Regions from separate parts of the Ideonella sp. sgz306126 genome, predicted to be linked through region 2. Evidence: predicted binding sites of a transcription regulator. Region 2 holds the regulator's gene; the other holds the start of a gene.
What was found. The regulator FliA, encoded in region 2, starts transcription of late flagellar genes. The targets are predictions, from matches to a motif close to CTAAAGTTTNNNNNNNNNNNGCCGNTA.

Region 1 (5,834 bases), on a different contig from region 2:
GTTTTCATGAACCTGCTGGTCAATGCCGCGCAGGCCATGGACGAGCACGGCGTGATCACGCTGCGCAGCGGCCACGACGACGCCGGCGTCTGGGTCGAGATCGCCGACACCGGCCGCGGCATCGCCCCCGAGAACCTCGACCGGCTGTTCGAGCCCTTCTTCACCACCAAGCCGGTGGGCAAGGGCACCGGCCTGGGCCTGTCGATCTCGTGGGACATCGTGCACAAGAAACACGGCGGCCGCATCGAGGTGAGCAGCGAGCTGGGCCGCGGTTCGCGCTTCAAGGTCTGGCTGCCGCGCATGCCTGTGGCGTTCTGACGGCCGCCGCTAGCGCAGCGGCGGCATGATCACCGCGCCGTCGGGCCCCCATTCGACCCGGGTCAGCCCGGGTTCGATCTGCTCCAGTCGGCGGCGCTCAAGCTCCTGCGGGCTGATCTGGCCCTGGCTGGCCGCCCAGGCCACCGCGCGGTCCCGCTGTTGCGCGCTCTGGCGTGCATGGTCGATCGAAACCTGGATGTGCTCGGCCAGCTCGGCGTCCTGCCAGGGTTTGGTCAGATAACGGAAGATGCCGATCTCGTTGACCGCGCGCTGCGCCGTGCCGAAGTCGGCGCTGCCGGTCAGCATCAGCTTCACGCTGTGCGGCTGGATCTCGGCGAACCGGGCCAGGAAGGTGAGGCCGTCCATGCCGGGCATGCGCAGGTCGGACACCACGATGTCGAACGGGCGTTCCATCGCGCGCTGCAGGCCGGCTGCGGCATCGCTGCACAACTCCATGCGGATGTCGCTGCCGAAGCGGGCCCGCAGGCTGCGCTTCAAGGCCGCCAGAACGGACAGTTCATCGTCCACCAGAAGCAGGGTTGTCATCGGATCCTCGTCGGGTAGGGCGGCCTTGACCGGTCTCAGGGGGCGTGCATTTCCGCGCACAGATCATGTACGGCTTGCTTGGTCTCGGCCATGAGCTGCCTCAGGGTGTCGTCGTCCAGGCCCAGGTCTGGGCATGCCACGACCTGACCTAGCGCGGCGGCGGGAAGACTGCCGTCGAGCTGCATGGCATGGGCCAGCCGGTCGGCGCAGCAGACCAGCCCGGAGACGCTGATGCGCTCGCCGCCAGCCGCTTCGCGCGGCCGGTGGTGCCACTCGATGGCCCGGCAGATGGCGTCCGGAAAGTGCCAGTGCCGGGCCACCTGCGCGCCGAGCTGCGGGTGTGAGAAGCCCAGCTCCCGCCGCTCGGCCTCGTCGGCGTCCAGGCCATCATGGCGGGCCCGCGCGATCGCTCGCTCGGCGGCCTCGGGGCTGAACGCGGCCAGCACCAGTTGCCCGACGTCGTGCAGCAAGCCGGCCAGGAACGCCTCGTCGGCATCGCGGTCGAGGCGCAGCGCCAGGGCCCGGGCGGCCATGGCGGTGGCCATGGTGTGGCGCCAGTAGCCGTCCATGTCGAACGCCGGGCAGGCCTCGACCCGCAGGTGCTTGCGCAGCGCCACCGCGGTCAGTGCCCCCGAGACGGTCCGCACGCCGAGGATGCGCAAGGCGTCGCCGATGCTGCCGACCCGGCCCGGCACGCCGTAGAAGGCCGAATTGGCCAGGCGCAGCAGGCGGGCCGCCAAGGCCTGGTCGTGCTCGATGAGCGCCACGCATTGCCGTTCGGAGTAGTCCGGCGTCTGCAGCAGGCGCATCAGATCGACCAGGACCTGCGGCAGCGGCGGCAAGTCGGTGACCTGGCGGGCCAGGGCGAGCAGCGGATCGGGGGCGCTGAGGAGCGTCATGGACGGGTCTCCGCGTTGCACGGCAGCAGCGTCAGCAGTTCGCCTCGGCTGACGGAGGCGTCCGGCATCGCCTGGCGCCAGGCCCAGGCGCCGTGCGGGCCCAGCGGCACCCAGTGCGCCGGGCCGGGCCCCGCGCCGCCCTGGCACGGCAGGCTTTGCCACAGCGCCGCGAGGTCTGGGGCCGGGGCGCCGCCCAGGCTGGCGAGCGCGGCGGGCATCAGGTCGCCGGCGCGGTGGTTCATGAAGACCAGCGTGCCCTCGGGGTCGATGCCGAACAGCGCCGCAGGCAGCAGGTCCACCATGTCGCGCAGGCTGCCGGCGCTGGCCTGCACCAGGCTGGCCTGCTGCTGTTGCCGTGCGAGATGGTGTTCGAGCCGGTGGTTCACATCGGCCAGATCGGCGTTGGCGCGCTCCAGCGCGGCCGTCAGGCGACGGTTTTCGTCCGCCATCTCCTTGTGCCGGAAGGCCTTGGCGACATGGTCGCGCAGGCGGTCGTCGTCCCAGGGTTTGGTCAGGAACTTGAACACCGCGCCTTCGTTCACCGCGTCGATGATCGATTGCAGATCGGTGTAGCCCGACAAGGTCATGCGGATGCTGCCTGGCCGCATCCGCTTGGCCTGACGCAGGAAGTCGACCCCGTCCATGCCCGGCATGCGCTGGTCGGAGACGATGACGTCCACGTCGTGGTCGGCCAGCAGCGCCAGCGCGTCGGCGCCGCTGGGCGCGGTCAGGATGCGGTAGCCGTCGCGCCGGAACAGGCGGCGCAGCGCGGACAGCACGCTGTCCTCGTCGTCCACCAGCAGCAGCGTGCGACTCGGCGCGTCGGTCATGCTGCGCTCCGGTGGGTCGGCGCGGGCGACGCTGCCGGGCGGGGCAGGGAGTCGCGACGGATCGGCAGGCGCAGCGCCTGTCCGGCGCGCTGCGCGAAGTTCTTCACCTGGCGGATCGTGACGTCGTCGAAACACAGGCCGCAGCGCAGCAGCACCAGGCCTTTGGGCGTCGCCAGGTCCTGGGCCAGGACCATGCCGTTCCGGAGTTCGTCGGGGCCCAGCATCAGCTCGGCTGCGGCCTCCTCCGCCATCTCCGCCAGCACCTCCAGCAAGGCCGCGACGACCGGCGCGTCGTAGTGTGTTCCGACGCCGCCGCGCAGCATCTTCTGCGCCGAGTCCGGCGTCTGGTGCTCCAGGCCGAAGGTGCCGTGAAGCAGGTCGTCGTAGTCGCTGGCGGCGCTGACGATGCGCGCCCCGATCACGATCTCGTCGCCGGCCAGGCCGCTCGGGAACCCCTGGCCATCCAGCCGCTCGTGGTGCTGGCGAATGATCTGCGCGATGCCGCGCATCTGCGGCAGCGGTTGCAGCGCGGCCTCGCCATCGATGGGGTGATGCCGGTAGCGCGACAGCGAATCGGGTCCGTAGGTCGACACCGCCTGTCCCAGCATGCGGTCCGGGAAGCCGATCTTGCCGATGTCGTGCAACAAGGCCGCGAAGTAGATGTCGCGCACCGAGCGCGGGTCGAGCTGGAGCCGCTCGGCGACGCGCTGGGCCAGCAGCGCGACGCGGCGCGAGTGACCGGCCATGCCGTTCTGGCGCATTTCGATCAGGCTGGAGAACACCAGCACGGCAGTCTCGAAGTTGCCGCGCAGCTCCTCGTAGGTCTTGTTGAGCATCGCGTTGACCTGCTCCAGCTCGGCCGTGCGCGACGCCACGCGTCGCTCCAGGTGCAGGTTCAGCTCGCGCAATTCGGCGTTCTGGGCCTGGGTCAGTGCCTGCAGCCGGGTGTTTTCTTGCAGCAGGTCGCGTTGCGCCAGCGCGTCGCGCACCGTCAGCAGCAGCGCCTGGTCGTCCCAGGGTTTGGCGATGTAGCGGTGGATCTCGCCGCGGTTGATGGCCGCGATGGTGGCGCTGATGTCCGAGAAGCCGGTCAGCAGAATGCGCACCACGCCGGGGTCGTGCGCCCGGACGGCCTCCAGGAAGCGCGCGCCGTCCATCTCCGGCATCCGCATGTCGGAAATCACCAGATCCACCGCCTGGGTCTGCAGCAAGCCCAGGGCGTCGGACGCGCGCGTGGATTGCAGGATCCGGTAGCCCGTCGGCCTGAACAGGCGCCGCAGCGCGCTCAGCACCGAAGGCTCGTCGTCCACCAGGAGCAAGGTCGGGCCTGCGGCGGCGGGCGTTGCAGATCCAGGCATTTCGGGGGGCGACATGGCAGGGGCGGCCGGCCGCGTCGATGCGGCCGGGCCTGACCTGATTTCGGCACCATGGCGGCAGAGTTGAGTCCGCGAGGCGCCGCCGCGCCCACTCTTGTCGGACCGATGGGAGTGCGTGGCCTGCCCGGAGGGACTCGAACCCCCGACCTGCTGCTTAGAAGGCAGCTGCTCTATCCAGTTGAGCTACGGGCAGTCGCGGCGCGGATTCTAGGCGGCTATTGCTGGCGGGCCTGGCGCTTGCCGAACAGGATCTCGCGCTCGGCGTCGCCGGTGATCGGCTTGCGCCGGTCGGCCAGGACCTCGACGCCGCGCATCACGGCGGGGCGCGCGGCGATCTCGTCGAACCAGCCTTTGAGGTGCGGGTAGTCGTTCCAGTCGATGCCCTGGTTCTTCCAACTCCTCAGCCACGGAAACACTGCGATGTCCGCGATGCTGTAATCGGGCCCGCCCAGATAGGTGGACTTGGCCAGCCGGGTGTCCATTACCTTGTACAGGCGCCTGGCCTCGTTGGTGTAGCGCTCGATGGCGTAGGGAATCTTCTCGGGCGCGTAGATGCGGAAGTGATGGGCCTGGCCCAGCATCGGGCCGACGCCGCCCATCTGGAACATCAGCCATTCCAGCACCTCGTACTTGGCGCGCGTGCTCTGCGGCAGGAAGCGGCCGGTCTTGCCGGCCAGATAGAGCAGGATGGCACCCGACTCGAACAGCGAGATCGGTTGGCCGTCCGGCCCGTCCGGATCGATCAGCGCCGGGATCTTGTTGTTCGGGCTGATCTTCAGGAACTCGGGCTTGAACTGGTCGCCAGCGCCGATGTCGATGGCATGCACGCGGTAGGGCAGGCCGCATTCCTCCAGCATGATGTGAACCTTGTGGCCGTTCGGCGTGGCCCACGAATACACTTCCAGCATGATCTTGTCTCCAAGGGCTTGAGGCGAGGCCCGACTCTAAACCAACCATGTTCGAGTTGTTGCAGCGCTGGCTGGGCCGCCATGGAGCACCGTACAGCGGGCCGGCGGTGGAGGCCTGGGCCCGTGAGGGCGGCTGGGTGTTCAAGCCCACGCGCGAGCACGACGGCTTCGTGATCGAGGGGCCTCCAGGCGGCTGGCGGCTGGAGTGGGGCCCTGCCCAGCGGCGCTACATCGGATCGCACGAACTGCGTCTGCGCGCCGAGACCGGCATCGACCCGATGAGCTATGCGGTGGTCATGCCGCGGCCGCTGATGGACGCGCTGGAGCGCGAGCTGTTCGGCGAATTCACCCGCGGCGTCGAGACCCGCCTCGACGACGCCACACCGGAAGAAGTGCGGTGGCTGGCGATGGCCGCCCGCCTGAACGGTCAGGAGATGGGCGCCCTGAGGGAGCACCTGGCCGCCACCGGCAACGTACCGCAGTGGCTGCAGCAGTGGCTCGCCGGACCGACCGGGGCGGCCCTGCAGGCGATGCGGTCGGCCGAACTGGCCGATGCGTTGAGCTGTTTCTCGCTGGTGGTGCGGCACGGCCAGCTGGTACTGCGTCTGGCGGTGGCCAGGCCCGAGGTGCCGGTGCTGGCCGCCGCCGTTCGCCTGTTCGACACGGCGTTGGCCCAGGCGCGCCTCTCGGCGCAGGTGCCCGGGCCCTGAACTTGTCGCGTCAGGCGGCGTGCTTGCCGAGTTCGAGCTTGGCGATCGCGTTGCGGTGGACCTCGTCGGGGCCGTCGGCGAAGCGCAGCGTGCGGGCCAGGGTGTAGAAGTACGCGAGCGGGAAGTCCTGGCTCATGCCGGCACCGCCGTGAACCTGGATCGCCCAGTCGATGACCTGGCACGCCATCTGGGGTGCCACCACCTTGATCATCGCGATCTCGGCCTTGGCGGCCTTGTTGCCCGCCAC
Region 2 (5,834 bases):
GGCGGTGGCCTTCGTGCGCGACATCTCGGAGCGCAAGCGCTACGAGGAGGAACTGCGCCACCAGGCGAGCCACGACGCGCTGACCCATCTGCCCAACCGGTGGCTGTTTCGCCAGCATCTGGACCACGCGTTCGAGCGCGCTCAACGGCACGGCAAGCACGTGGCGGTGATCATGCTCGATCTCGACGATTTCAAGCAGGTCAACGACGCGTACGGCCACCAGGTCGGCGACCAGTTGCTGATCGCGGCGGCGGCCCGCATGAAGTCGGCGCTGCGCGAGACCGACACGCTGGCCCGCCTGGGGGGCGACGAGTTCGCGATGCTGCTGGCCGATCTCGATTCGACCCATGAAGCCCTGGTGGTCGCCAACCGGCTGCTGACGGTGCTCTCGCCGGTCTTCCAGCTCGAGGCCTGCGAAGTGGTGTGCGGCGCCAGCATGGGCATCGCCTTCCACCCCGAGGACAGCCTCGATCTCGACCAGCTGCTGGCCCGGTCCGATTCGGCGATGTACCGCGCCAAGCGCGCCGGACGCGGCGGCTACGCCTGCTTCACCCAGGAGATGAGCGACCACGCCCACGAGGACCTGCGCATCGCCGCCCGGCTGCGGCGGGCGATCGAGGGCGACTTCCTGACGTTGGTGTACCAGCCCCAGCTCGACCTGCGGACCCACACCGTGCTGGGGGTCGAGGCCTTGCTGCGCTGGCATGACGAGGAACTGGGCGAGGTGTCGCCCGCGCGCTTCATTCCGGTGGCCGAATCGTCCGGCCTGATCCTGCCGATCTCCGACTGGGTGCTGCAGACCGCCTGCCGGCAGATCGCCGCCTGGCAGGCCCGGGGGGTGACGCTCAAGGTGGCGATCAATCTGTCGGCCCAGCAGCTTCGCCAGACGCATGTCGCCGATCGCATCGCCGAGGTCCTGGCTCAGCACCGGGTGTCGCCGTGCCAGCTGGAGATCGAGATCACCGAGACCTCGGCGATGCAGAACGCCGCCGAGGCCAAGCTGCAGCTCGATCGCATCGCCGCGCTGGGCGTGACGATTGCGCTGGACGACTTCGGCACCGGCTATTCCTCGCTCAACTACTTGAAGGATCTGCCGGTCAGCAAGCTCAAGATCGACCGCAGCTTCATCCAGCACCTGCCCGACGGCGGTAACGACGCGGTCATTGTCCGCGCCATTCTGGCCATGGTGCGCGAACTGGGGCTGCGGGCGATGGCCGAGGGGGTCGAGACCGAGGACCAGCTGGCGTTCCTGCGCGTCAACGGTTGCGAAGCCTACCAGGGCTGGTTGTTCTCGAAGGCGCTGCCGCCCGACGACCTGCTGGCGAAGGTCCTGGGCTTGGCGCCGGCCTGAGCACCGGGGCGGCCCGCCCCCCGGTCCGACGGTGGCCAGGCAGCGTCCGCCGGGCGCGGCAAAGCCCCCCGCGGTCGTTGAATGCTCCAGTCCCGGCGACAATTCACCGATGCATCTTCCCGTCAAGACCCTCCAGTGGGCTCCCGAGCAGGGGGCTCCCGAACAACTCTTCGTGCTGCTGCACGGCGTGGGCGCCAACGCCGCCGACATGACGCCGCTGGCCCAGGCGCTGCGGCGTGAATTTCCGCAGGCCGCGGTGCTGGCCTTCGATGGCTTCGACGCCTTCGACGCGGTGCCCGGCGGCGGGGCCGGCCGGCAGTGGTTCTCGGTCCAGGGCGTCACCGAGGACAACCGTGCGGCCCGCGTGGCGGCCGTGCTGCCCCGGTTGGCCGACGCCGTCGCCGCGGCCCAGCAGGCCTGCGGCCTGGGCCCGCAGGCCACCGCGCTCGTGGGCTTTTCGCAAGGCTCGATCTGCGCGCTGGCGCTGGCCCAGGCGCAGGACGGCATCGCCGGCCGGGTGCTGGCCTTCGCCGGCCGCTATGCCGCGCTGCCCGAGGCGGCGCCGCAGCACACCACGCTGCACTTCTTCCATGGCGGCGCCGATCCGGTGATCGACGTCCAGCATGCCCGCGCCGCGGTGCAGCGACTGGCCGATCTGCATGGCGACGCGACCATCGACATCGCCGAGGGCGCCGGCCATGAGATCAACGGCGCGTTGCTGAATCGCGCGCTGTTCCGCCTGCGCAACCACATCCCGCACCGTTCGTGGGCCGCGGCGATGGGCAGCGTGCCCGGACTGGCCGCGAAGGAGGCCGAGCTCCGCGAGCGCCGCCCCGCGTCCGACCGTGCCGACGACCACGACGACCCGAACGACTGACGCCATGCTGTTCCTGCTCTCGCCGGCCAAGACGCTGGACTACGACAGCCCGGTGCCCGCCGAGGTCGCGGCGCTGGCCACGCGGCCGCATTTCGTCGCCCGCGCGGGCGAACTGATCGATGTGCTGAAGACCCGCACGCCGGCCGAGGTCGCGACGCTGATGGATCTGTCCGATGCGCTGGCCCGGCTCAACGTCGGGCGCTATGCGGCGTGGTCGCCCCGCTTCACGCAGCACAACAGCCGGCCGGCCGTGCTGGCCTTCAACGGCGACGTCTACGAAGGCCTGCAGGCCCGCACGCTGGCGCCGGCCGACCTGGCCTGGGCGCAGCAGCACCTGGCCATCCTCTCGGGTCTCTACGGTGTGCTGCGTCCGCTCGACCGGCTGCAGCCCTACCGCCTGGAGATGGGCACCCGGCTGGCCACCCCGGGGGCGCAGGATTTGTACGGTTTCTGGGGCACCTCGCTGGCCGCCCATCTGAACCGCCAGCTCGCCGGCCACGCGGCGAAGGTGGTGGTCAACCTGGCGTCGCAGGAATACGCCCGGGCGGTGCCGCGCGCGGCGCTGCGCGCGCGGGTGCTCGACTGCCAGTTCGAGGACTGGCATGGCGGTGCGTGGAAGGTCATCAGCTTCCACGCCAAGCGCGCCCGCGGCCTGATGGCGCGTTACGCCATCGAGCAGCGCATCGCCGAGCCGTCGGCGCTGCAGGGTTTCGCGGCCGAAGGCTATGCCTTCGATCCCGGCGCCTCCGGGCCCGACCGCTGGGTGTTCCGGCGCCGCGCCGCTGACACAATCGCCCCATGAGCAAGAGCGTGTTGCGTGGCCGTGCCGCTGCCCCGGCGGTGACGGCGGAATTGACCGCCTGGATCGTCGCCCAGGCGACCGCCGGCTGCCGGCCCGAGGACGTGCTGAAGGCGATGCAGGCCAGCGGATGGCAGGAAGACGTGGCGGTGAAGGCGCTCGAAGACACGCTGGAGCAGCATCTCCAGCAGGTCGCCGCGGCGCAGACCGGCGAGTCCCTGCATCGGCGCGGCGGCCCCGATCATCCGGTGCCGATCGACGTGGCCGTGCCCGAACCGGCGCTGGTGGACGGGCGGCAGGTGCTGGACGCCGGCGACCGCGAGGTGGCGGTGCTGATGAGCCTGCAGCGGCCCCGTGTGGTGGTGTTCGGCGGGCTGCTGTCGCACGAGGAGTGCGACGCGCTGCGGGCGCTGGCGGCGCCGCGCCTGGCGCGCTCGGAGACGGTCGCCACCGACTCCGGCGGCAGCGAGGTGAACGAGGCACGGACCAGCGACGGCATGTTCTTCGAGCGCGCCGAGTTCGAGCTGTGCGACCGCATCGAACGCCGCATCGCGGCGCTGGTGAACTGGCCGCTGCAGAACGGCGAGGGCCTGCAGGTGCTGCGCTATCGCCCTGGTGCCGAGTACCTGCCGCACCACGATTATTTCGATCCCGAGCAGCCCGGCACGCCCAGCGTGCTGGCCCGCGGCGGCCAGCGCGTGGGCACGGTCGTGATGTACCTGAACACGCCCGAGCGCGGCGGCGCCACGAACTTCCCGGACTGCGGCCTGTCGGTGGCCCCGATCAAGGGCAACGCGGTGTTCTTCAGCTACGACCGGCCGCATCCGGCGACGCTGACGCTGCACGCCGGCGCGCCGGTGCAGGCCGGCGAGAAGTGGGTCGCGACCAAATGGCTGCGCGAACGCGAGTTCGTCTGAGCGCCCGGCCGTTGCCCTGAAACCCGCGCGCGTCGGCGCTGGCGGCGCGCGGCCGTCTCACCAGGCGCGCAGCTTGGCGCGCAGGCGGGCGATCGACTGGCTGTGCAGCTGGCAGACCCGCGATTCGGTCACCTTCAGCACCGCGGCGATTTCCTTCAGGTTCATGTCGTGCTCGTAGTACATGCTCATCACGTACTGCTCGCGCTCGGGCAGGTGCTTGATCGCCTCGACCAGCGCCTCGCGCATGCGGTGGTCCTGCAGCATGGCCAGCGGGTTGGCCTCGTCGCTGACGACGTGGCGGTCGAGGTAGTCGTCGCTGCCCTCGTCGCCCGACATATCTTCCAGGTACACCAGCTGGGTGCCGCGCACCTTGGTCAGCAGGTCCTGGTAGGCCGACAGGCCCAGGCCCATCTCGGCGGCGATCTCGCTTTCCTGCGGTGCGCGGCCCAGGCGCTGCTCCAGGCGGTGCACGGCGGCTTCGATCTCGCGCTGCTGGCGCCGGTTGCCGCGGCTCATCCAGTCGGTGCCGCGCAACTCGTCGAGCATCGCGCCGCGGATGCGCTGGGTGGCGAAGGTCTCGAACTGCACGCCCTGCGCGGCGTCGAAGCGGCCGAGCGCGTCGTGCAGGCCGATCATGCCGACCTGGATCAGGTCGTCGATCTCCACGTTCGCCGGCAGCTTGGCGATCATCTGATGGGCCAGGCGGCGAACCAGGGGGCTGTGCTGCTTGAGCAGCGCCTGGGTGTCGAGACGGCCGTTGGCGGTGTACATGGACGGTCTCCGGGCAGGTCAGTAGAGAAGCGGCGCGGGCATCGTGCGGACGGGCGCGTCGGCCGGCATCAGCACCGGCAGGCCGGCGTCGTCGTTGAGCAGTTGTTCGGTCGCCAGGCGGATCAGCGCGGCCTCCAGCGGGGCGTCCAGCGGGCGGCCGCAATCGACGCCGGCGAAGGTGCGCAGCACGCTGCCCAGGAAGCTGTCGCCGGTCTGCGCCAGCCGCTCGGCCACGCGCAGCGCGCGGCGGGGGCCGTCCTGCACGTCGGCCAGCAGGTCGAAGGTCAGCAGGCCGGCGCGCTGGGCCAGCAGCTTCATCGAGGTGTAGGCGTCGGTCAGGCCGGCGCCGTCGAGCGAGGCCATCAGCACCGGTCGCACCGGGCGGCGGCCCAGCAGGCGCACCAGGTCGCGGGCATTGGCGTGGAGCACGATCGCGTCGGCGCGTGGTGCGGCGCTTTCCACCGCGGCCAGCCAGGCCTCGGACGAGCCGCGGGCGTTGACATGGCGCAGCGGCAGGCCGCGCGCCGCCAGGTAGTGCACCTGGCTGCCCAGCGGTTCGATGCAGGCCGGCAGATCGATCTCGGCCATCTCGCTGGCCTCGGGTGAGGTGTCGGCGGCGTCGACCACCAGCGTGGTCGCGCCCAGCTCGGCGAGCGCCGAGCTCAGGCGTTCGAGCAGCACGCTGGTGCGCTCGACGTGCGGGTTGGCCACCAGCGGCACGATGCGCTGGCGCGAGCCGGCGAAGAGCCGGCGCAGGCCATCGGCCTGGTCAGCCGGACTGCGCTGGGGGTAGGCGTTGAGAGCGGCCATGCGGTTCACCGTCTCGGGGGCGTCAGGCCTGCAGGGCGCGGGCGGCCAGCGCCGGGCGTTGCGCGGAGGCGAACACCAGTTGCACGTCGGTGGCTTCCATGCGGTAGGTGGCGGTGCCGCCGCCCTTGAGCGCACGTTGCAGCAAGGCGTTGGAGGACAGGCGGTGCCAGTCTTCCGGCACGCGCTGGCCGTTGGCCACGCCCCAGACCTTGAGCTTGTGGCGGATCACGGCGTCGAGCGCCGGCGCCAGCTTCACCGCCTCGTCGATCTTGGACAGGATCACGCCCTTGCAGCGCGAGGCGCGCCAGG

Region 1: a site for FliA is predicted at 4,011-4,037, ahead of nosR (response regulator c-di-GMP phosphodiesterase, NosR family). Genes of this name have one in related genera too.

Annotation. Positions count from the first base shown of each region.
Region 1 is NZ_JBVYWP010000009.1:12,074-17,907, reverse strand. Features, by position in the region: gene AC0N04_RS17870 (hemerythrin domain-containing protein) at 1-318, shown strand, start outside; gene AC0N04_RS17865 (response regulator) at 328-864, opposite strand; gene AC0N04_RS17860 (HDOD domain-containing protein) at 900-1,763, opposite strand; gene AC0N04_RS17855 (response regulator) at 1,760-2,593, opposite strand; gene nosR (response regulator c-di-GMP phosphodiesterase, NosR family) at 2,590-3,966, opposite strand; tRNA gene AC0N04_RS17845 (tRNA-Arg) at 4,086-4,162, opposite strand; gene AC0N04_RS17840 (glutathione S-transferase N-terminal domain-containing protein) at 4,185-4,877, opposite strand; gene AC0N04_RS17835 (hypothetical protein) at 4,925-5,587, shown strand; gene AC0N04_RS17830 (acyl-CoA dehydrogenase family protein) at 5,598-5,834, opposite strand, start outside.
Region 2 is NZ_JBVYWP010000003.1:603,164-608,997, forward strand. Features, by position in the region: gene AC0N04_RS11175 (putative bifunctional diguanylate cyclase/phosphodiesterase) at 1-1,351, shown strand, start outside; gene ypfH (esterase) at 1,461-2,228, shown strand; gene yaaA (peroxide stress protein YaaA) at 2,233-3,030, shown strand; gene AC0N04_RS11190 (2OG-Fe(II) oxygenase) at 3,027-3,944, shown strand; gene AC0N04_RS11195 (RNA polymerase sigma factor FliA) at 4,002-4,715, opposite strand; gene AC0N04_RS11200 (MinD/ParA family ATP-binding protein) at 4,734-5,525, opposite strand; gene flhF (flagellar biosynthesis protein FlhF) at 5,548-5,834, opposite strand, start outside.